One region of the Streptomyces malaysiensis subsp. malaysiensis genome, then DNA from elsewhere that is predicted to be linked to it. Evidence: riboswitches for the same ligand, from Rfam matches in the RefSeq annotation. Region 1 holds a riboswitch; each other region holds the start of a gene.
What was found. A riboswitch is a leader RNA that binds a small molecule or an ion and turns the genes downstream of it on or off. The one in region 1 is predicted to bind cobalamin.

Region 1 (7,807 bases):
CGTCGGCGGCCAACGAGTTCACGCGAGACGTGCCAGGGCGCGAGGGTGTCGTCGGGGCCGTGCGCGAGGAGTGTGGGCACGGACAGCCGCTCCGGATCGGCCACTTCCGGCAGTCTGCTGTCGTGGAGTCCGGTGCGTCCCTCGGCGGCGCGCAGGGCGAGCGGAAGCAGCGGCGCGGGGATGCCACGGGCCGCCGCCAGGGCGCGCAGGGTGGCCCGCCAGTCGAGCACCGGGGAGTCCAGGACGAGGCCGACGACGCGGTGCCGCAGCGCGGAGTTCGCGGCGGTGTGGAGGGCCATCGAGGCGCCGATGGACCAGCCGTGCAGCACGACTCCGGTCGCCCCGTAGGCCACCGCGTACCGGACGGCGGCGTCCAGGTCGCGCCACTCGGTGTCGCCGAGATGGGATATGCCGTCCTCGGGGCGGGGGGCGCCGGGGTCCCCGCGGTAGGCGAGGTCGAGCACCGGCACCCGCAGCTGCCTCAGGAAGGGCATGACGACCATAGGGTGCTCACGGGTGGTGCCCAGGCCATGGGTGGTGATCACCCATGTGGAGCGTTCACCGGGGATGAACCAGGCGGGCAGCGGGCCGAGTTCGCCGGGCACGTGGACGTCGGTGTGGTCGATGCCGAGCGCGTCCCGCGGATCGCCGATGTGCACCTGCGGGGTCAGCCGCACCCGGGTGCCGGGGTTGAGGTCGCCGTATGTGACCCGCTCCAGGCGGCGGACGACGCAGTCGGCGGCGTGCGGGGCGTCCTCGACGACGGGGCCGACGACGGCGTGGCAGGAGCGGCCGGTGAGGCCGTAGGTGCCGGGGCGCAGCGAGGCGAGCGAGCGGGTGAGGGTGATCTGGCCGGCGGCGGTCGCGTGGACGGTCAGCGGGGGCTCGTTCGGCAGCGGCCGGTGCGAGGCCGGTTTCAGCGCAGCGTCGGTGGCGTACCGTCCGGCCGCCACCGCGGCCACGCCGACACTCAGCAGGGTGGTGGCGGCCGCGACCGCCGTTGTACGCAGGCGCATCCCTCCCAGTGTGGGCGGGGAGGCAGCCCCCGGCCAGCGGGCGTACCCGGCCGGGTGACCGCCCGGCCGGGGCCCGCGCGCCGGGCGGGCTCAGCCCGGCTGGCCGTAGCCGCTCAGCTTCTCCGCGGCGCGCCGCATCTCGTCCGGCGGGATCAGGGACGGTGTGCGGCCGGGGACGGAGGCCGCGGTGAGCCAGACCTGGCACATCCATTCGAGCTGGGCGGTGCGGTCGTACGCCTGGTCCAGGGTGGCGCCGTGGACGATGGTGCCGTGGTTGCGCAGCAGGCAGCCGCTGCGGTCGCGGAGCGCCTCGAGCATGGCGTCGGCCAGTTCGTCCGATCCGTAGAGCGCGTAGGCCGCGACGCGGACCGGTCCGCCGAGGGCGGCGGTCATGTAGTGGATCGCGGGGAGCTCGTCCACGAGGGTGGAGACGGCCGTGGCGTGCACGGCGTGGGTGTGGACCACCGCCTCGGCGTCGGTCTCCCGGTAGATCGCGAGGTGCATGGGCAGCTCGCTGGTGGGCTTGAGCGCGCCGAGGACCTGCTGTCCGTCGAGGTCGACGGCGACGGCGTCCCGTGGGCCGAGCCGGTCGTAGGGGACTCCGCTCGGGGTCACCAGGACGGTGTCCCCGACCCGGGCCGAGACATTGCCCGAGGTGCCGACGACGAGGCCGTCTGCGGTGGTTCTGCGGGCCGTTCTCACCACCTGCGTCCATGCCTGGCGCAGGGGGTGGGTCAGCCGCGGCTGCGGCTGCCGCGGGGATCGCGACTGGGTCACCTGCCCTCACCTCCGAGGCGATCCTGCCAGGCGGCCGGCGGCCGCGCCGAGGCGGGACCGGAACGGGCGCTGGCACCGTCTACGACCGCGCCTCGTGGACACCCGTGCGGGTCCGGTGGACGAGGGTGAACGGCAGGCGTTCGCGGGGCCGTTTCCGGAGGCCCCCTCCGGCGGTCCTCGACCTCGGCTCAACTCCCGTATGACATGGGAACGTAGGCTGGAATTCACAGTGCCGTGGCTATTCCGCAACCACGTCACCCTGATGCCCTGCTCAGTTCATCTCCTGTTCACCCTGTTTCCTTACGTTCACCGTGCCACTAACGACCTTCGAACTGATTGACCGGGTGTATGGAACACATCACGCTTCTCATCGGGATCGTGATCGTCACGGCCTTGGTGTTCGACTTCACGAACGGCTTCCACGACACGGCTAACGCCATGGCCACCACCATCTCCACGGGAGCACTCGGTCCCAGGGTGGCGGTGGCGATGTCAGCGGTCCTCAACCTCGTCGGCGCGTTCCTGTCCGTGGAGGTGGCCAAGACCATCTCCGGCGGGATCATCGACGAGGGCGCCGGTATCCGACCAGAAGTGATCTTCGCGGGGCTGGTCGGCGCGATCCTGTGGAACCTGGTGACCTGGCTCGCCGGGCTCCCCTCCAGTTCCTCGCACGCCCTGTTCGGCGGCCTGATCGGCGCCACCCTGGTCTCCGTCGGCCTGGACGGGGTCAACGGCGACGCGATCGTCATGAAGGTCCTGATCCCCGCCGTCGCCGCCCCGATCGTGGCCGGCATCGCCACCATGGTCGCCACGCGGCTCACCTACCGGCTCGGCAGCGGCCGCTCACCGGAGGACACCGCGAAGGGCTACCGCGCGGGGCAGATCGCCTCGGCGGCCCTGGTCTCCCTCGCCCACGGCACCAACGACGCCCAGAAGACGATGGGCGTGATCACCCTGGCGCTGGTCACCGGGAACGTGGTGGCGCCCGACTCCGACCCGCCGCTGTGGGTCATCGTCTCGGCGGGTCTTGCCATCGCGCTCGGCACCTACCTGGGCGGCTGGCGGATCATCCGCACCATGGGCAAGGGCATCACCGACATCCAGCCGCCGCAGGGCTTCGCCGCCCAGACCGGCGCCGCGACGGTCATCCTCGCCTCCTCCCACATCGGCTTCGCGCTGTCCACCACCCAGGTCTGCTCCGGCGCCGTCATGGGCGCGGGTGTCGGCCGTAAGGGCGCGGTGGTGCGCTGGTCGACCGCGGGCCGCATGGTGGTCGCCTGGGTGCTGACCCTGCCCGCCGCGGGTCTGGTGGCGGGTGGCGCCGCGCTGCTGGCCGACCAGGGGAACGCGGGGGTCGCGGCGGTGGCCGTGCTCGCGATCCTGGCCTGCGGGGCGATCTGGGCGCTGTCGCGCCGCAAGCCCGTGGACCACACCAACGTCAACGAGGTCGCCCCCCAGGAGCCGGTGGGCGCCGTCACGGCCGCCCTGCGGTCCGTGGCCCCGCCGCCCGCGGGTACGGCGGCTTCCGCCCCCGAGGACGCCGCGGAGACCGCCGCCGTGAGCGGCACCCCTGAGAGCGCGCCCGAGCAGACCCCCACCCCCGCCGCCGCGAGCAGCACCACCCGCTAAGGAGCCAGGAAACATGAACATCGACTGGGCGGCACTCGGCCAGGTCTTCGGCGTCAGCCTCGCGGTGACGGTCGGCATGGTGGGCGTCTTCACCCTGGGCATCGTCGGCACGTCCCGTAAGGCGGCGCCGGAGCAGGGCGGCACGGCCGCCGTGCCCTCCGGCGCGGCCGGCGGCGGGTCCGCGCTCGCGCGCACCGGCGCGTACGCCTGTTTCGCGGTGTGCGCCGCGGTCGTGGCGTACGGCATCTATCTGATCGTCGCCTGAGGACCCCGCGTCCCCATTGCCCCACCGGCCGCCGGATGGCGGCGCTGACCAGCGCCGACCGTCCGGCGGCCGTCCTGTGAGCGACCGTCGTCTGTGGGGCTCGGCACACTCGGGCGTCATGGGTCATATGCGAGTTGACGGCCATTCGCGGCCCATGGTGGACTTCCCGAGCCAAACGGCGGCAGGAGAGGAAGCCGGTGAGAATCCGGCGCGGTCCCGCCACTGTCACCGGGGAGCGGCCTCCCATCGCCTGTATGGGGTCACGGCTCGTCCGTACGGTTCGTCGCGTACGTGGGGCTGGAAGACCGGGAGGGCCGCGGATCCGGGAGCCAGGAGACTCTCACCGCCGGTCACGTCGAACCAGGGCGAGGACCCTGAGTGAGGACATACCGCCATGCCCGGCACCGCCACGCCGCCAGCCTCCGCTGCCCGCTCCGGCTCCCCCCGTACCTCTGTCGGCACCTCTGTTCGCGTTCCGCCGCGCCGAGGCGTGACGGCGGCCTGAGGGATGCCTGCCGACCACGCCTCGTTCGCGTGCGGCGCGGCCCTCGGCTTCCTCGGCGACCTCGCCACGGGCGATCCGCGCCGCGGCCATCCGGTGGCCGCGTTCGGGCGCGCCGCCGCGGCCGCCGAGCGCCGGCTGTGGCGTGACCACCGCGGCTACGGGGCCCTGCACACCGCGCTGTGCGCGGGCGGCGCGGCCGCCGGTGCCGCGCTGCTGACCCGCGCCGTACGGGCCCTCGGCGGGCGCCGTGGCGCGGAGGTCGCGCTGACCGCCGCCGCCACCTGGGCCGTGCTCGGCGGTACGACGCTGGGCCGTGAGGCACGGGCCGTCGGCGACGCGCTGGCCGCCGGGGACCTCGAGGCCGCCCGGGAGCGGCTGCCGCATCTGTGCGGCCGCGATCCGCAGGCGCTGGACGGGCCGCGGATCGCCCGCGCGGTTGTCGAATCGGTCGCCGAGAACACCTCCGACGCCGTCGTGGGCGCCCTGGTGTGGGGCGCCGTGGGCGGGGTGCCGGGGCTCATCGGCTTCCGCGCCGTCAACACCCTGGACGCCATGGTGGGCCACAAGTCGCCGCGCTACCGGCGGTTCGGCTGGGCGGCGGCCCGTCTGGACGATGTGGCCGGATGGCCCGGTGCGCGCCTTACGGCGGCCCTGGCGACGCTGGCGGGCCCCGATCCGCGCGGTGCGTGGCGCGCCTGGCGGCACGACGGCCGGCGCCATCCGAGCCCCAACGCGGGCCCTGTGGAGGCGTCCTTCGCGGGCGCGCTCGGCGTACGGCTGGGCGGCACCCTCGCGTACGGCGGCCGGGTCGAGCACCGGCCGGTGCTCAACTCCGGCGGGCGGCCGGTGGCGGCGGCCGACATCGAGCGGGCGATACGGCTGTCGCGGCGCGTCGGCGTCCTGGCGCTCGGGGTGTCCGTGGCGGCCCGGCCGGTCCTGAGGGCGTTGACGGGGCGGCCCCTGGCCGCTGGAAGGGGCGGTGGATGAGCGGGATACGCGGTAAGGGCGGCACGGACGGTTCGGGGTCGCGGGGCGGGGGGCTGCTCGTCGCGGGCACGACCTCCGACGCGGGCAAGAGCGTGGTGACGGCCGGGATCTGCCGGTGGCTCGCCCGTAAGGGCGTCAGCGTGGCGCCCTTCAAGGCGCAGAACATGTCGCTCAACTCCTTCGTCACCCGGGAGGGGGCGGAGATCGGGCGGGCGCAGGCCATGCAGGCCGCCGCCGCTCGCGTGGAGCCGAGCGCGCTGATGAATCCGGTCCTGCTGAAGCCGGGCAGCGACCGCAGCAGCCAGGTGGTGCTGCTGGGCAAGCCGGTGGGCGAGCTGAGCGCGCGCGGGTACTTCGGTCGGCCGGGGACCCCGGCGCGGCCGGGGCCCGCCGTACGGCCGCCGTCGGGCGCGGTCTCCCCCGGTGAGGCGGCCAAGGGGCGTGAGGCGCTGCTGGGGACCGTCACGGAGTGCCTGGAGGAGCTGCGGCGCACCCATGACGCCGTGATCTGCGAGGGCGCGGGCAGCCCGGCCGAGATCAATCTGCGCCGTACCGACATCGTCAACATGGGGCTCGCGCGGGCCGCGGGGCTTCCGGTCGTGGTGGTCGGGGACATCGACCGCGGTGGCGTCTTCGCGTCCTTCTTCGGCACGACCGCCCTGATGTCGGCGGCGGACCAGCGGCATGTGGCCGCCTATCTGGTGAACAAGTTCCGCGGCGATGTGAGCCTTCTGGAGCCAGGTCTGGAGATGCTGCGCGACCTCACCGGGCGCCCGACCGTCGGTGTGCTGCCGTTCGCCCACGGGCTGGGGATCGACGAGGAGGACGGGCTGCGGGTCTCGCTGCGCGGCACGGTGCGGGAGAGCGTCGTGGCACCCCCTTACGGTGCGGACGTGCTGCGGATCGCGGTGGCCGCCGTGCCGCTGATGTCCAACTTCACGGACGTGGACGCGCTGGCGGCCGAACCGGGCGTGGTCGTGCGGTTCGTGGACCGGCCCGAGGAGCTGGCCGACGCCGATCTGGTGGTGCTGCCGGGCACCCGGGGCACCGTAAGGGCGCTGGAGTGGCTGCGTGAGCGCGGGCTCGCCGGCGCGATCGCCCGGCGGGCCGCCGAGGGCCGCCCGGTGCTGGGCGTCTGCGGCGGTTTCCAGATGCTCGGGGAGCGCATCGAGGACGAGGTCGAGTCGAGGGCCGGGACGGTCGCCGGGCTCGGGCTGCTGCCGGTGCGGGTGCGGTTCGCGGCGGAGAAGACCCTGGCCCGGCCGGTGGGCGAGGCGCTCGGTGAGCGGGTGGAGGGCTACGAGATCCACCACGGGGTCGCCGAGCCGCTCGACGGGGCCGAGGAGCCCTTCCTGGACGGCTGCCGGGTGGGTTCGGTGTGGGGCACCCACTGGCACGGCTCATTGGAGAGCGACGGCTTCCGGCGGGCGTTCCTGCGGCGGGTGGCGGACGCGGCGGGCCGGGCGTTCGTACCGGCACCGGACACCCGCTTCGGCGAGCTGCGCGAGGAGCAGCTCGACCGCCTCGGCGACCTGATCGAGGAGCACGCCGACACGGACGCGCTGCTGCGGCTCATCGAGGGCGGCGTCCCGGAGGGGCTGCCGTTCGTCCCTCCGGGGGCACCAAGGGGGACGTCGTGATGGACGACGCCCCCGACACCGAGACCGGACAGCGACGCCAACGCACCCCAGGAGGTACCGCCGCGTGACCACCACCTACCCCTTCAGCGCGATCGTCGGCATGGACGGCCTTCGGCTCGCCCTGCTCCTCAACGCCGTCTCACCCGCCGTGGGCGGCGTCCTGGTGCGCGGCGAGAAGGGCACGGCCAAGAGCACCGCCGTAAGAGCGATCGCCGCGCTGCTGCCCGAGGTGGACGTGGTGGCCGGGTGCCGGTTCTCCTGCGATCCGGCCGCGCCCGACCCGTCCTGCCCGGATGGTCCGCATGAGCCGGGCACCGGCGAGGCGCGCCCCGCGCGGATGGTCGAACTGCCCGTGGGCGCCTCCGAGGACCGGCTGGTCGGCGCCCTCGACATCGAGCGGGCGCTGTCGGACGGGGTCAAGGCGTTCGAGCCCGGACTGCTCGCGGACGCCCACCGCGGTGTGCTCTACGTCGACGAGGTCAACCTCCTCCACGACCATCTGATCGACCTGCTGCTCGACGCGGCCGCCATGGGCGCCTCCTACGTGGAGCGCGAGGGGGTGTCCGTACGGCATGCCGCGCGCTTCCTCCTGGTGGGCACCATGAACCCGGAAGAGGGCGAGCTGCGGCCCCAGTTGCTGGACCGCTTCGGCCTCACGGTGGAGGTCGCCGCGTCCCGGGACACCGGGGAGCGGGTCGAGGTGGTGCGGCGGCGACTCGCGTACGACGAGGACCCCGAGGGGTTCGCGGCGCGCTGGGCGGCGGACGAGGAGGCCCTGAGGGAGCGCATCGCGGCGGCGCGCGCCCTGCTGCCCCGGGTGGGTCTCGGCGACCGCGCGCTGCGGCAGATCGCCGCGGTGTGCGCCGGGTTCGAGGTGGACGGGATGCGCGCGGACATCGTGACGGCCCGTACGGCGACCGCGCTGGCCGCCTGGGCGGGGCGCACCGACGTCCGGACCGAGGACGTACGGGGGGCGGCGCTGCTGTCG
Region 2 (7,807 bases), on a different contig from region 1:
AGATGATCCAGCACGCCTTGATGCTCCCCTCGGCCATCTTCCGGAACATCTCCACGGTGCCCTTGCCGACCCCGTCGGCGCGGATCGTCCCCGGCTCCAGCTCCCACAGCTCCTCGGCGAAGGCCCGGTCCGCGTCGGCGAGCACGGACCGCTGCCCGGGCAGCCCCGGCCCCATATAGCCCATCTCCCGGCCGCCCATGGCATTGGGCTGCCCGGTGAGGGAGAACGGCCCGCTGCCCGGTCGGCAGATCGCGCCCGTGGCGAGATGCAGATTGACCAGGGCGTTGGTGTTCCAGGTGCCGTGTGTGGACTGGTTCAGCCCCATCGTCCAGCAGCTCATCCACTCCCCCGCCTCACCGATGAGCCGCGCCGCCTCCCGGATGTCGTCCTCCGGGATGCCGGTGATCTCGGCGACGGTACGGGGCGGGTAGTCGGCGAGGAAACCGGGCATCGCCTCCCAGCCCTCGGTGTGCGCGGCGATGAACTCCGGGTCCGTATGTCCGTCGGTGTGCAGCAGATGCAGCAGACCGTTCAGCAAGGCGAGATCCGTACCCGGCTTGATCTGCAAGAACAGATCGGCCTTCGCCGCGGTGGCGGTGCGGCGCGGATCGACGACGATCAGCTTCGCGCCCGCCGACTTCATCCGGTCCCTCATCCGCAAGTACAGGATCGGATGGCAGTCGGCCATGTTGGAGCCGATGACGAAGAAGACATCGGCCTTGTCGAAGTCCTGATACGAGCCGGGTGGTCCATCGGCGCCGAGCGAGAGCTTGTAGCCGGTGCCGGCGCCGGCCATGCACAGCCGGGAGTTCGACTCGATCTGATTGGTCCGGATGAACCCCTTGGCCAGCTTGTTCGCGAGGTACTGCGCCTCCAGGCTCATCTGGCCGGAGACATAGAGGGCGATCGCGTCCGGCCCGTGCTCGTCGACGATCGCCCGCAGCCGGTGCGCCGTCCGGGCGATCGCCTCGTCCACGGGCACCGGCACCGGCGCCTCCTCGCGCCGCGGACGCCGCAGCGCCCCCGCCAGGCGCCCGGGGGCGGCGAGCATATCGGCGGTGGTGGCGCCCTTGGTGCACAGCCGCCCGTAGTTCGCGGGGTGTTCCCTGTCCCCGGATGCCTTCAGGACGGTACGCCGCCCGTCCGGTCCCATGCCGACGTCGAGGACCATGCCGCAGCCCACCCCGCAGTACGAGCAGACCGTCCGGACCCTCGTCATGCCCTCGCTCCGCGAGCCCGGCGCGACCACGGGCGCCTCCCTTTCGTGTGCTCGGCCTGTTCGTGTGTTCGGCCTGGTCCCACTCTCCGGGACCGTACACACCTCTGATTACACGCATGTCTCTCCGGCCGATCACCCGGGGTTACGCCCACCGCACACGGCCCGGCAGGCGGCTGTGAACGCGACGGCTCGGCGTCCGGCGGTTCGAGAGCCGCATGCCGCCCACCGCTTCACGGTTTCGGCGGCCGGCGCAGAAAGCGGATGACCGGGTGGCCCGGATCGTGGGTGACATCGGCCCGGACCCCGTAGACCCGCTTGATCAGGGACGGGGTCAGCACATCGGCGGGGGTGCCCTCGGCCACGACATGTCCCTCGCGCAGCACGAGCAGGCGATCGCAGTACATCGCGGCGAGGTTGAGGTCGTGGAGGGCGATCAGGGTGGCTATGGGCAGACCCACGACGAGGTCGAGCAGGTCGAGTTGGTGCTGGATGTCGAGGTGGTTGGTCGGCTCGTCCAGCAGGAGCTCACGCGGTTCCTGGGCGAGGGCACGGGCGATCTGGGCACGCTGGCGTTCGCCACCGGAGAGGGTGTGCCACGACTGACCGGCCCGGTCGGTCAGTCCGGTGCGTTCCAGGGCCGCGTCGACGGCCCGGGTGTCCACGGCGGAGGCCGCGGACCAGGCGCGCCGGTGCGGAATACGGCCGAGGGCCACGACCTCGCGCACGGTCAGCTCGGTCTGGGTGTGGGCGTGCTGTTCGACGGTGGCGATACGGCGGGCCGTGGCGCGGCGGCCGACCTGTGGCAGTGTGCGGCCGTCCAGGGTGACGACTCCGGCGGAGGGGGCGAGGACCCCGGCGAGCAGCCGCAACAGGGTGGACTTCCCCGAGCCGTTGGGGCCGAGCAGGCCCACCGTCTCGCCGGGGCGCAGGGTGAGGGTGACACCGTCGAGGATCAGCCGGTCGTGGGTGCGGCGGCTGACGTGGTCGGCGCGGAGTCCGGGCGCGGCCTCGGCGGTGGCGGGGGATGCGGCGGTGGCGGGGGTGGCGGTGGCGGGGCGTCCCGCCGTGGAGTCGCTCACGTCTTCCTCCGGCCGCGGTGGAGCACGGCCACGAAGGCCGGTACGCCGATGAGGGACGTCACCACGCCCACCGGGACCTCCTGGGGGTCGATGACGGTACGGGCTGCGGTGTCCACCCACACCAGGAAGATGGCTCCGGCCAGTGTGGTGACCGGGAGCAGCCGGACATGGCCGGAGCCGGTGAGGGCGCGGGTGGCGTGCGGGAGGACCAGGCCGACGAAGCCGATGGCCCCGGCGCAGCTGACCAGGGTCGCGGTGAGCAGCGCGACCGCGCACAGCAGGACGAGACGGGCACGGGCCACCCGTACGCCGAGCGCTGCCGCGGCCTCCTCCCCGAAGGCGAACGCGTCCAGGGTGCGGCCGTGCCCGAGACAGACCGCGAGCACGCCGGCCAGGACGGCGGCGCACAGCAGCACATCGCCCCACCCGGCGCCGGTGAGCGAGCCGAGCAGCCAGAACAGCACGCCCCGGGTGGTCTCGGCGTCCGCGGAGGTGAGCACGGTGAACGAGGTCAGCGCGGAGAACAGCTGCATGGCGGCCACCCCGGACAGCACCACGCGGTCGGTGCTGCCACCGAGGCTGTGGCTGAGCGCCAGGACCAGGCCGAAGGAGAGCAGCGCACCGGTGAACGCGCCCGCCGACAGCGATACGGCCCCGCCGCCCACCCCGAGGACGACCACGGCGACGGCCCCGGTGGAGGCGCCGGAGGACACCCCGAGGACGAACGGATCGGCCAGCGGATTGCGCAGCAGCGACTGCATCACGGCCCCGCAGAGGGCCAGACCCGCCCCGCACACCGCGGCGAGCAGCGTGCGGGGCATGCGCAGGTTCCACACGATGCCGTCGCGCAATGGCGGCAACGTGCTCTCGCCCAGGCCGAGATGGGCGCTGACCGCCGCCCATACGTCGGCCGTGGAGATGTCGGCGGGGCCGATGGTCACGGCGAAGGCGACCGACGCGAGCAGCGCGGCCACGCCTCCCGCGAGCAGCGGCAGGAGGCGGGCGCTCACCTGGCGAGACCGAAGTCGCGCAGTCCGGCGGCGACCTGCTCGACCCCCTCGACCGTGCGCAGGGACGGGTTCATGGCCTGCCCGCTCAGCAGGATGTACCGCTTCTTCTTCACCGCGGTGAGGTTGCGGGTGGCGGGGTGGGTCCGCAGGAAACGCATCTTGGCCTCGGCGGTCTCCGCGGTCTGCTGCTTGCGCGTGAGATCGCCGAGGACGATGACGTCCGGGTCGCGGTCGGCCACGGTCTCCCAGTTGATCTGCGGCCACTCGTCGTGGGTGTCGGAGAAGGCGTTCTCCGCCCCGACGGCCCGGGTGATGGCGCCCGGCGCGCCGCAGCAGCCGGCGAGGTACGGCGACTGGGAGTTGGCGAACCAGTACATGAGGGAGACACCGGGGGCGTCCAGCCCCTCGGTGGCCGTACGAACACGCCGCTTCAACTCGGCGACCAGCTTCTCGCCACGCTCGTCGACACCGAAGGCGTGGGCCAGGTCGCGTATTTCGCCGTAGACCACGTCCAAGGTGAGTGGCCTGCCGCGGGAGCCGTCGCCGCCGCTGTCGGGGTCCCTGCCCGCCGAGCAGTCGGACGGCGAGACGTAGGTGGGCACACCCAGCTTCTCGAACTGCTCACGGGTGGCCACACCGCCCCTGCCGAGGGTGGAGACGAACGAGGCGGTGACGAAGTCGGGTTCGGCGTCCAGGGCCTTCTCGAAGGAGGGCGCGTTGTCCGCCAGTCGCGGCACCGTCGCGTTGGCCTTCTCCAGGCCCTTCGGCACCGGGTCGGTCCACATGGCCGTCCCCGCCAGGCGGTCGGCGAGGCCGAGGGCGAGCAGGATCTCCGTGGTGCCCTGGTTGAGCGAGACGGCCCGCTTCGGGGCGGACGTCAACGTGGTTCTGTGGCCGCAGTTGTCGATCGTTCGCGGATAGCCCGAACCGGCGGGCTTTCCGGCGTCCGCGGTGTCATGGCCGGAGCCACCGCATGCGGTGAGCAGCAGGGCAGGGGCGAGCAGGAGGGCCGCGGTGCGGCGGGCGGAGCTGAGCACGGGCATGCCTCGGGGTCGGGGCTCGTACGCGGAGCCTGGCCTACGGACGTCCCTCCGCGCACAGGGTCGCGGAGGTGCCAGCAGGTCTTCGGACTCGGGTTCGTCCGGACGGGGCGCCTTCCCGGTGCTCGTCCGCGGCGGCCTCGCGGCCGTCATGGACTCCTTCCAGTGGCATCACATGCCCCGCCCGTCCCCCTCACCGCTGCGCGTCAGCTCCGGATTCACACCGGATTCCCTGGCCTCGGATGTGGCACGACTGGCTCCCCGAGCCTATCAAGAGGGGTCGGTCGCAAGGGCCGGTCGTGGAAGCGGATGGACTCGTGGGCCGAGCAGGTCAGTTCGGCCGTCGGCGGGCCTGCCGTATCTCGCGGTCGACGGCCCAGACATCGCCGACAGGGCCGAGGTGGCCGAGCTTGTCGGGGTTGGACACCGTGCGGACGGTCTGGATACGCCCGTCGAGCACATCGAGGGCCAGGGTGTGGAGCACCTTGCCGTCCCGGTCATGGAAGATCGCCCCGGGCTGGCCGTTGACCTCATGCGGCTCGAACGACACATCCACCCGGAACAGCCAGGGGAAGGCCGTGCCCAGCAACCGGGCCACCTTCTCCGCGCCCACGACGGCCTTCGCCAGCTGCGGGGTCTTGCCGCCACCGTCCCCGACCAGCCGCACATCGGCGGCCAGCAGATTCCGCAGCCCACCCACATCGCCGTCCGTCAGCGCGTCGAAGAACCGCGTGGCCAGCTCCTGCCGCTCCCGCCGGTCCGCCTCGAAGCGCGGCCGCCCGGCCTCCATATGCCGCCGAGCCCGTACCAGCAGCTGCCGGCATGCCGCCTCCGAGCGCCCCACCGCCGTGGCGATCTCGTCGAACCCGAAGGCGAACACCTCCCGCAGCACGAACACCGCCCGCTCCAGCGGGCTGAGCCGCTCCAGCAGCAGCAACGCCGCCATCGACACCGAGTCGGCCAGCTCCACCGCGCGGGCCGGATCCTGATACGGGTCCCTGAGCAGTGGCTCGGGGAACCACGGGCCCATGTACTCCTCCCGTCGCACCCGGGCGGAGCGCAGCACATCGATGGAGATCCGCGTCACCGTGGCCGACAGAAACGCCTTGGTCGACGTGGGCCGGGTCGCCGAGCCGTCGAAGCGCAGCCAGGTCTCCTGCACCGCGTCCTCGGCCTCGCTCACACTGCTCAGAATCCGATAGGCGATCGAGAACAGCAGCGGCCGCAGCTCCTCGAACTCCTCGACCTTGCTCACACGGCTCCCCTCCCCCGGATCCCCCTGAACCACCGGCCGGTCAGAACTGCCCGACCTGGTAGTCGCCGGCCGGCTGCTGGGTGATGATGTTCAGCCGGTTCACCATATTCATGAACGAGACCAAGATCACCAGAGCGGTGAGCTGCTCCTCGTCGTAGTACTTGGCGGCATTCGCCCACACCTCGTCGCCGACCCCGACGGCCGCGTCCGCGACCCGGGTCCCCTCCTCCGCCAGCGCCAGCGCGGCGCGCTCGGCCTCGGTGAAGACCGTGGCCTCGCGCCATACCGCCACCAGGTTCAGCCGCACCGCGGTCTCACCGGCCGCGGCGGCCTCCTTGGTGTGCATGTCGACACAGGCGGCGCAGCCGTTGATCTGGCTCACCCGAAGCGCCACCAGCTCCTGCGCAGCGGCCGGCAGCGGCGAGTCCTTGACCGCCTTGCCCGCCGTCATCACGGGCTTGAGGATCTTGCCGGCGGTGACGCTGTCGAAGTAGTTCAGTCGCGCGTCCATGGTGTGCTCCTCCGCGGTTGTCAGTGGCTACACCCCTGAGACGGGGTAGCCCGACCCCCTGTGACATCGCCGGCTGTGACCTGCGTCTCCCCGCCCCGAGCGCGCAGTTCGTCATACCGCTGCTGAGCGCCACCCTCACGGCACCGACGTACACCGCCACCTTCGCCGGGGCGCCCGGCTCCCTCCGGGACGCGTATCCCGGAGGGAGCGACGGCACTTCGCGCATCATGTACGGCATCCATGACCGCTCGGATCCGGTCAGTTGTACGCTACGGCTCGGGTCGATCAACTCGGCCCGGCCAACGGGGATACAGCGGGAGGCAGAGGCCATCGTGAGTGAGCGAACCGGCAGGATACGTTCCCCCCGCGGCTATGCCCTCACCTCGGGGGTACTCACCGGAACGATCGCGCTGTACATCACGCTTGTCGCCTTCGGCAACATCACCGACTTCGACACCAATCAGCAGTTCGTACGGCATGTCCTGGCGATGGACACCACCTTCAAGGACAACGATCTGATGTGGCGGGCGATCGAGTCCACCACGCTCCAGGACACCGCCTACATCGCCATCATCGTCTGGGAGAGCGTCGCCGCGCTCGTTCTCCTCGCCGCGACGGCCATGTGGTGCGCGGGGCTGCGCGGGGGCAGGGTTCGCCGCGCCCGTCAGGCCAGCACCTTGGGGCTCGTGATGCTGATGGTGCTGTTCGGTGCCGGGTTCATCGCCATCGGCGGCGAATGGTTCGCCATGTGGCAGTCGAAGGCGTGGAACGGGCTGGAGGCCGCCACTCGCGTCTTCATGATCTCCGGGGTTGTCCTGCTGCTCATTCATCTGCTCTCGGACGAGCGCACCGACCCCGGCGCCACGGACTGACCGAGCGGGATGGCCGAACGGGATCGCCGGGCCGGATCGACCGAGCGGGCTCCGCTCAGAGGACAGCGACGATCTCGCCGTTGGACGGCGACCGCCCCTCGTTGACGCGGACTCTTGACAGTGACCTGCGCCACCTCTAGCGTCCGCAGCACCGCTCTGTGAGAGCGCTCTCTGAACCGCCCCGCGTGACCACACCGCAGGGCTCTCCCGCTCTTTTCGCTCTTCCGTGTGCGCACGGAAAGGAGAGTCATGTCACGTACACCCCCGCGCTTCCCGCCCTTACGGCGTGTACTCGGCCACTGGCGAGGGCCGGGTGTCATCCTCGCCGCCGTCGGCCTCATCCTGTCCATGCTGTCCACCGGCTCGGCCAGCGCCCGTGCCGATCTGCGCGCCAACGACAGGACCGGCGCGTCATCGAGCGCGCCGAGCGTCAAGGCACCGGTGCGCGTGGCCGAGTTCGTGGCCGAGTGCCCGTTCACCCACCGGCTGCCGGACGACCCGATCGTGTTCCCGGGGCTCCCCGGCGCGTCCCATATGCACAGCTTCTTCGGCAACGACTCGACCAACGCACACACCGATCTGGCCGCCTTGAAGAAGGGCCGGACCAGCTGCGACCCGATCGCCGACCTGTCGTCGTACTGGACTCCCACCCTTTACGACAACGGCAAAGAGGTCGAGCCCACCGGCACCACCTTCTACTACCTCGGTGAAGGTGTGCGCGACGATGTGATCGCGAACATCAAGCCGCTGCCCGCGGGGCTGCGGATCGTGGCGGGCAACGCCAAGGCCACCGGGATCGACGATCCCTCGTCCATCTCGCG
Region 3 (7,807 bases), on a different contig from region 1:
CGCCCGGGTGATGGCCGAGTTCCCCGGCCACGAGGGCATCCTGCTCGACATCTCCAAGTTCGCCGCCCGCCGGGCCGCGCGGGCACATCCCCGTATCAGCGCGGTGGTGGCCGACGCCTGGGACGGGCTGCCGATCGCCGACGGGGCCGCGTCGGTGGTCCTCAATGTCTTCGCACCGCGCAACCCGGCCGAGCTGCGGCGGATCCTGCGCCCCGAGGGCGTTCTGCTGGTGGTGACGCCCCGGCCCGATCATCTGCGGGAACTGGTCGAGGCCCTGGGGCTGCTACGGGTGGACGAGCAGAAGGACGAGCGGCTCGCGGACCGGTTCTCGGCGTACTTCACCGAGGTGGCCCGGGAGCGGTCGCGGAGCACCATGGCACTGGACCACAAGGCCGTGCCGCGGCTGGTGGGGATGGGGCCCAACGCCTGGCACCAGCACGGTGAGCGGCTTGAGGAGCGCATCGCGTCGCTGCCCGAGCCCTGCGAGGTGACGGTGTCCATCACCCTCACCGCGTACCGCCCGCTGATCTGACACCGCCGGGCCCCGGCCGTACCCGCCGTCAGGTCCGGAGGGTGTATCCGCCGTCCACGCGGATCGTGTCGATACCGCTGATGTACCGGGCGCCACAGCGGTCCTGGGGCAGGACGAGCTGAGGGCCCGCGCGGTCGAGCGGGGTGTCGTCGATGGTGACCGCGAGCAGGACGGGCGCACGGCCGAAGTCCGGGTCGATCTCGGCCCAGGACAACAGGGCGTGGTGGCCGTCCACTCCGTGCACGGCGATCAGGAAGCGCAGCCGGTCCTTGCGCCGGGCCGGATCGAAGGCGGGGCCCGCGGAGACCAGGACGTCATGCAGGAACGGCCCGGTGAAACGGTGGCGCTGAATCCCGCTGGTGGCGCAGTCGAAGCTGACCCGCACCCGGTGCTGGGGCCAGGACAGCAGCTCGGACACCGTCATCCGGGCCGGGCGGCTCACATCGCCGGTGAGGGCGACCTCCGCCATCGGACCGGCGGCCGTACCGGCAGCTGCGAGGGAGTCGCTCACGGGCTACCACCTCCTGGTGGACCGTTACCCGAACACCCATCCCGCGCAAACGCACATGCCATGCCGATAGACCAAAGATCCGGCTCATACGAGGAAGTTCGAGCGATTACCCTCGCACCTGCGGTAGGGCGATGGAATCGGCGGCGGCCCGGACCCCTGAACCGCGGGCACCGGCCCCGGCCACCGTGGACGAGTGTGGCGACGCTCGTACGACATCCGATACCTCCGGCGGCACCGCGCACGCCCTGCCCACCGGCGGAGGACGGACGGCGCGTCGGCGGACGAGCCGACGGGATCGTCTTCGCCCATTGGGGGGACGTTGAGCCGCGATCCGCCCGACAAAAGGGCACCATGCATGCGAAGCCGGTCATATCCGGCCGCTCATCCTCAGCAAGGAGTTCCCATGCGTATGCGGACCGCTCTCACCGCCCTCTCCACGGTCACCCTCGCCGCCGCGTCCCTCGCCGTCGGCGCGGCCGGCGCCATGGCGGACGACACGCCCGATGTCTCCGTCACCAACTCCAGCAGCACGTCCATCCCCGGCCCCAACGTGTGCGCCAGCAATCAGTTCTCCTTCGTCACCGTCCCGGTCAATCTGGTGGGTGCGTCGGACTCCGGCGCGTGCTGACCCCCCGATGACGCGCGGCTGACCACGCGCGACCGATCACGCGCGACGGACGCGGACCGGCCCGGAGGCGCCGCCCCCACGAGCCGTACGCGGCGGTGCCCCGGCCGGACCTGCCGGGGCACCGCGTGTCCCACCTCACCTTCCGTATTCCGGACGGGACCCGCACACCGCCGGACGGCACCGTAGGCTGGCGGGTGCAGCTGGTTCGCCCCGTCCGCCAGGCGGGACGCGTCGCAAGAGGGAACCCGGTGGGAATCCGGGACTGCCCCGCAGCGGTGAGCGGGAACGACCGCCGTCACAACGCACTGGGTCCGGTGAGAGGACCTGGGAAGCGACGGCCAGTAGATGTCCTCCGAGGAGGATGTGCCCGCGAGTCCGAAGACCTGCCATCTGCCCGCGTACGGACGACTCGTGCGCGGACATCCCGGTGACCTCGAGGGCGGGTCGGCGTACACACCAGGCGGGACGACCGCGCGTTTACCGCGCGAGGTCGTGGCGTCAGGTCCGTCACCCTTCGCGTCCTCGTCCCGCCGCCGGGATCTCAGGGATTCATCTCGCGAAGGAGATCTCCGTGACCACCGAGTCCGCTGCCGCGGCAGCACGGGCCACCGTGTACGGCTACCCCCGTCAGGGGCCGAACCGGGAACTGAAGAAGGCCATCGAGGGCTACTGGAAGGGCCGTGTCACCGCCGGCGCGCTGAGGGCCACCGCCGCAGAACTGCGCCGTGCCAACTGGCTCCAACTGGCCGGGGCGGGCATCGACGAGGTCCCCACCGGGGACTTCTCGTACTACGACCATGTGCTGGACACCACCGTGATGGTCGGCGCGATCCCCGACCGCCACCGCGACGCCGTCGCCGCCGACCCGCTCGACGGGTACTTCGCGATGGCGCGGGGAACACAGGACGTCGCACCACTGGAGATGACCAAGTGGTTCGACACCAACTACCACTACCTGGTACCCGAACTGGGTCCGGACACGGTCTTCACGGCCGACTCCGCCCGGCAGGTCGCGGAACTCAGGGAGGCCCTCGCCCTGGGCCTCACGGCGCGGCCGGTCCTGGTCGGGCCCGTCACCTATCTCCTCCTCGCCAAACCCGCCCCCGGCGCCCCCGCGGACTTCGAGCCACTGACCCTCCTGGACCGGCTGCTCCCGGTGTACGCCGAGGTCCTGGCCGACCTGCGGGCGGCCGGTGCCGAATGGGTGCAGCTCGATGAGCCCGCCCTGGTCCAGGACCGCACACCGGCCGAGCTGAGCGCCACCGGCCGCGCCTACCGCGATCTCGGCGCCCTCGCCGACCGTCCGAAGCTGCTGGTCGCCTCGTACTTCGACCGTCTCGGCGAGGCCCTGCCCGTACTGGCCAAGGCCCCGGTCGAGGGGCTCGCGCTGGACTTCACGGAGGCCGCGGCCGCCCATCTGGAGGAGCTGGCCGCCGTCGGCGGCCTGCCCCGTAAGCGGCTGATCGCCGGTGTCGTCAACGGCCGCAACATCTGGGTCAACGACCTGGAGAAGTCCCTGGCCACGCTCGGCACCCTGCTGGGCCTGGCCGGCCGGGTCGATGTGGCCGCCTCCTGCTCACTGCTGCACGTCCCCCTCGACACCGCCGCCGAGCGGGACATCGAACCGCCCATTCTGCGCTGGCTGGCCTTCGCCCGGCAGAAGACCGCGGAGATCGTCACCCTCGCCAGGGGCCTGACCCGCGGCACCGGAGCGATCACCGCCGAGCTCGCTGCCAACCGGGCCGCCCTCGCCTCCCGCGCCACCTCCCCCATCACCCGCGACCCGGCCGCCCGCGCCCGCGCCGGCGCGGTCACCGACGCCGACGCCCACCGCTCCCAGCCGTACGCCGAACGCGTCGCGGCCCAGCGCGCACACCTCCGCCTCCCGCTGCTGCCGACCACCACCATCGGCTCCTTCCCGCAGACCGGCGAACTGCGCACCGCCCGCGCCGAGCTGCGCGAGGGCCGGATCGACAGGGCCGGGTACGAGGAGCGGGTCAGGGCCGAGATCCGGGAGGTGATCTCCTTCCAGGAGCGCACCGGCCTGGATGTGCTGGTACACGGCGAGGCCGAGCGCAACGACATGGTCCAGTACTTCGCCGAACAGCTCACCGGCTATCTCGCCACCCGGCACGGCTGGGTCCAGTCCTACGGCACCCGCTATGTCCGCCCGCCGATCCTGGCCGGTGACATCACACGCCCCGAGCCGATGACGGTGCGCTGGACGGCCTACGCCCAGTCCCTCACCGAGCGCCCGGTCAAGGGCATGCTCACCGGCCCCGTCACCATGCTCGCCTGGTCCTTCGTCCGCGACGACCAGCCCCTCGGCGACACCGCGCGCCAGGTCGCCCTCGCCCTGCGCGAGGAGGTGAACGACCTGGAGGCGGCCGGGACCTCGGTGATCCAGGTGGACGAACCCGCGCTGCGCGAAACCCTCCCCCTGCGGGCCGGGGACCGGCCCGCCTATCTGGCCTGGGCGACCGAAGCCTTCCGCCTCACCACCGGCGGTGTACGTCCCGGCACCCAGATCCACACCCATATGTGCTACGCCGAGTTCGGCGACATCGTCCGGGCGATCGACGACCTCGACGCCGATGTCATCAGCCTGGAGGCCGCCCGCTCCCATATGCAGGTGGCCCGCGAGCTCGCCACCCACGGCTATCCGCGCGAGGCCGGGCCCGGTGTGTACGACATCCACTCCCCGCGCGTGCCCAGCGCGCGGGAGGCGGCCGAACTGCTCCGCACCGGCTTGCGGGCCATCCCCGCCGAACGGCTGTGGGTCAACCCCGACTGCGGTCTGAAGACCCGCGGCTGGCCGGAGACGCGCTCCGCACTGCGCAACCTGGTCGCCGCGGCCCGCACCGTCCGCGGTGAGCTGCCCGCGTCCTGACGCGGACGACCGGCCGGGGCCGGAGGCGCCATGCGCTCCGGCCCCGGCCGGTCGACGCGGGCATGGACGCGGACGTCACGGGCGCGGTGCGGAGGCGCCGGTGACGCGGAGGAGGTCCAGCTTGCCCGCGTCGCTGCTTCCGGTCGCCGCCGTGTAGGTGACCATGCGCAGATCCGCGCCGGGCACGATGAGCACATCGCAGTCGAGCAGGATGTCGCCGACCTCCGGATGCCGGATCGTCTTGCGGTCGGCCGTGTGCTGCGCGGCGGCCGGCCGGGTGGCCCAGTGCCGTGCGAAGGCGTCGGACTCCGCCCGCAAGTCCCGTACCAGGCGTTCGAGCCGGCCATCGGCCGGATAGCGGGAGGTGGCGTCCTTGAGGTCGGCGACGATCGAGGCTTCGAAGGCGCCTCGTCCGTGCTCGAAGCGGATGCGCGGCATCGAGGCGCCGACGCCACCGCCGCCGCCGAACAGGGCGCGGGCGAGGTTGCGTTCGGCGGCCGGGAGGACCGCGGGGTCGCCGTGCAGGGCGCTCCACATCGCGTTCCACCACACCAGGGTCCAGTCGGCGGTGAACACCCCGATCGGGACATCGCCCAGGCGCGCGGCGAGCCGCTGGATGCCCGGGGGCACATGGGCGCTGACCGTCCCGTCCCGCGGCGGCAGCAGCCCGGCGCTCCGGTACAGCTGGTCACGCTCCTCGCGGGAGAGCTGGAGGGCGCGGGCGAGGGCGCCGACGACCTGGTCGGAGGGGTGCTTCGCACGCCCCTGCTCCAGGCGCAGGATGTAGTCGACGGAGAGCCCGGCCAGCTGGGCCAGCTCCTCGCGGCGCAGCCCCGGGGCCCGACGGCCCGCGGTCGTGGCGAAGCCCGCGTCCGCCGGGGCCAGGCGGTCGCGCCAGGCGCGCAGCAGCGCGGCGAAGTCGGAGCGGGAGGAAGCCATGGGCCCATTCTCGCCGCCCGGCGCCGGATCAGCCTGGGTACTGCCAGTCCTGGTGACGGGGACGGCACTGGCCGGCGCCCGCGGAGGCGGCGAACGTGGAGCCGCCGCGCCCGAGCCGGGCGCCATCGGCCGACCGTGAAGGAGCCTTCCATGTCCGCTACGAAGCACACCATCGTGATGACGGGCGCGAGCCGCGGAATCGGCCGTGTCGCCGCGGAGCACATCCTGCGCCGTTCGCCCGACGCCCACCTGCTGGTCGTCGCCCGCGAATCCCCCGGCGCACACGCCTCGTCCGGCGCCCGGCTCGCCGCCGAACTCGCCACCGGCGGGCATACGGTCTCGCATATCCCGGCGGACCTCGGCTCGCTCGAGAGCGTCCGCTCCGCCGCCGTCGAGATCCGTGACCGGCTGGACCGCGGTGGCCTGCCACCGCTGCGCGGCTTCGTGGGCAACGCGGGCATGCAGTACACCAACGCGCTGACCGAGTCCCCCGACGGATTCGAGGCCACCTTCGCCGTCAACGTCCTGGCCAACCACCTGTTCGTCCGCGTGCTCCAAGAACACTTCGCCGCCCCCGCCCGGATCGTGATCACCGTCAGCGACACCCACTTCGGCGACTTCAAGCACAACCTGGGCATGGTGCCCGGCCCGGTCTGGAACGCCCCCGACGTCCTCGCCCGTACGGGCGCCTTCCCCGCGCCGGGCAGCACGGCGGGCGGGCGCACCGCGTACTCGACGAGCAAGCTGGCCGCCATCTACCTCGTGCACGAGTACGCGCGCCGGCTTCCGGCCGGGGTCGACGCCATCGCCTACAACCCCGGTTTCGTCCCCGGCACCGGCCTCGCCCGCAACGCCGGGCCCCTCTCCCGGTTCGCCATGCGGCGCATCCTGCCGGTGCTGGCCCTCACGCCGTTCGCCACCGGCCGCGGCGCCGCGGGCCGCTACCTCGCCGATGTCGTCCTGGGCACGACCGCGGCGCCGACCGGCTCCTATGTCGACCGCACGGAGGTGGCGCGGTCGTCGCGGGAGTCCTACGACCCGCGGCGCGAGCGGGAGCTCTGGGACGCCGTGGAACGGTTCACCATGGCGCACGCCGCCTGAGCTCCGGAGGTCCGGACGTCCCCCGGGCGTGCGGTCCGGGCCCATGGGTCCGGATCAGCCCTGCTCCGCGATCACGTCCGCCAGCCGACCCGGCATGGACAGGAACGGTGAGTGCGAGGAGTCGAGCGCCACGACCGCGGTGGGCTCGTCCGGGAAGGCCGCGTCGGCCTCGGCGATGAACTTCCGCTGGAGGGCCGGGCGTACCGCCATGTCGCGTGCGCAGGTGATGTAGGTACGGGGGACCGATCCCCAGCCGTCGCGGGTGAGGGTGGTGGTGCCGAACGCGATACCGGCCGGGGCGTCGGGCGTCAGCAGTCCGAGGGCGGCGTCCGCGAGGGTCCGGTCGACATCGCCGTAGAACGCGTTCCGCAACCGCTGCCGATACTCCGCGTCGTCCGAGCCGGGGTCCAGCCTCAGTGCCCCGATCGCGGCGGGATCGGCCCGCATGCAGGGCCGGACAAGGCTGCCCGCGCTCTCCGGCATCCGGAGGTAGGCGATGGCCGGGATGTCCGAGGCGGGCATGGCCGCGCTGAGATACACCGCGCGGGCCACCAGCTCGGGTGCCCGCTGCGCGGCCCGCGTCAGCACGGTGCCGCCCATGCTGTGGGCGATCACCGTGACCGGGCCGCCCCGGCCGATCTGCCCGAGCTGCGACACCAGGAGGTCGCCCGCCTGGTCGAGATCCACGTCCGCCAACGGCGAGACCTCGGTGGCCAGCGCCTCCTCGTCGACCGGGCGCCGGGTGGTCCATGCGGGCCTGCGTGCGCGGAGCCCATGACCGGCCATGTCCACGGCGACGGCCGCACGGCCGGTCCCCGCCAGAGCGGCGATCACCCCCGTCCAGCACCAGGAGCCATGCCAATTGCCGTGCAGAAACAGCAATGGGGTGGGTGGAGTGGACATCGTCGTTCCCTTATGTCGTCGGTCCCCGGGTGCGGTGCGTCACCGCGGACCGCGGAAGGCGTCCCGCACCTCCCGCACCAGCGACGCGGGCTGCTCCAGTCCGGGGAAATAGCCGCTCTATCCATTTTGTGCCACGACCGCGGAGACCGTACGGAAGTGGCGCGGCATCGGGAACGGAGAGGGCGAAGGGTTCGATAGCGGGCGTCGCTCCGCCCGTGGGGTATGGCTCACTGATCGCGATAGGCCGACGGCCGTACACCGGTGTGCCGCAGGAACGCCGTGGACAGTGAGCCGGGGCTGCCG

Region 2: it holds a riboswitch for cobalamin, as region 1 does, so the genes downstream of both, AB0E24_RS25375 (ABC transporter substrate-binding protein) here and AB0E24_RS19545 (cobalamin biosynthesis protein) in region 1, are expected to answer to the same signal.
Region 3: it holds a riboswitch for cobalamin, as region 1 does, so the genes downstream of both, metE (5-methyltetrahydropteroyltriglutamate--homocysteine S-methyltransferase) here and AB0E24_RS19545 (cobalamin biosynthesis protein) in region 1, are expected to answer to the same signal.

The regions. Positions count from the first base shown of each region.
Region 1 is NZ_JBEZNG010000008.1:391,401-399,207, reverse strand. It holds gene AB0E24_RS19565 (alpha/beta hydrolase) at 1-1,016, opposite strand, end outside; gene AB0E24_RS19560 (class II aldolase/adducin family protein) at 1,107-1,793, opposite strand; gene AB0E24_RS19555 (inorganic phosphate transporter) at 2,142-3,422, shown strand; gene AB0E24_RS19550 (hypothetical protein) at 3,436-3,687, shown strand; cobalamin riboswitch at 3,829-4,046, shown strand; gene AB0E24_RS19545 (cobalamin biosynthesis protein) at 4,196-5,179, shown strand; gene AB0E24_RS19540 (cobyric acid synthase) at 5,176-6,819, shown strand; gene AB0E24_RS19535 (putative cobaltochelatase) at 6,884-7,807, shown strand, end outside.
Region 2 is NZ_JBEZNG010000013.1:155,444-163,250, forward strand. It holds gene AB0E24_RS25360 (bifunctional nitrate reductase/sulfite reductase flavoprotein subunit alpha) at 1-1,219, opposite strand, end outside; gene AB0E24_RS25365 (ABC transporter ATP-binding protein) at 1,450-2,175, opposite strand; gene AB0E24_RS25370 (FecCD family ABC transporter permease) at 2,295-3,308, opposite strand; gene AB0E24_RS25375 (ABC transporter substrate-binding protein) at 3,305-4,345, opposite strand; cobalamin riboswitch at 4,408-4,621, opposite strand; gene AB0E24_RS25380 (RNA polymerase sigma-70 factor) at 4,680-5,603, opposite strand; gene AB0E24_RS25385 (carboxymuconolactone decarboxylase family protein) at 5,644-6,114, opposite strand; gene AB0E24_RS25390 (DUF2165 domain-containing protein) at 6,447-6,986, shown strand; gene AB0E24_RS25395 (DUF1996 domain-containing protein) at 7,236-7,807, shown strand, end outside.
Region 3 is NZ_JBEZNG010000013.1:114,084-121,890, forward strand. It holds gene AB0E24_RS25180 (putative RNA methyltransferase) at 1-532, shown strand, start outside; gene AB0E24_RS25185 (molybdopterin-dependent oxidoreductase) at 561-1,043, opposite strand; gene AB0E24_RS25190 (hypothetical protein) at 1,447-1,671, shown strand; cobalamin riboswitch at 1,856-2,076, shown strand; gene metE (5-methyltetrahydropteroyltriglutamate--homocysteine S-methyltransferase) at 2,243-4,561, shown strand; gene AB0E24_RS25200 (helix-turn-helix transcriptional regulator) at 4,637-5,500, opposite strand; gene AB0E24_RS25205 (SDR family NAD(P)-dependent oxidoreductase) at 5,651-6,601, shown strand; gene AB0E24_RS25210 (alpha/beta fold hydrolase) at 6,656-7,504, opposite strand; gene AB0E24_RS25215 (AraC family transcriptional regulator) at 7,732-7,807, opposite strand, start outside.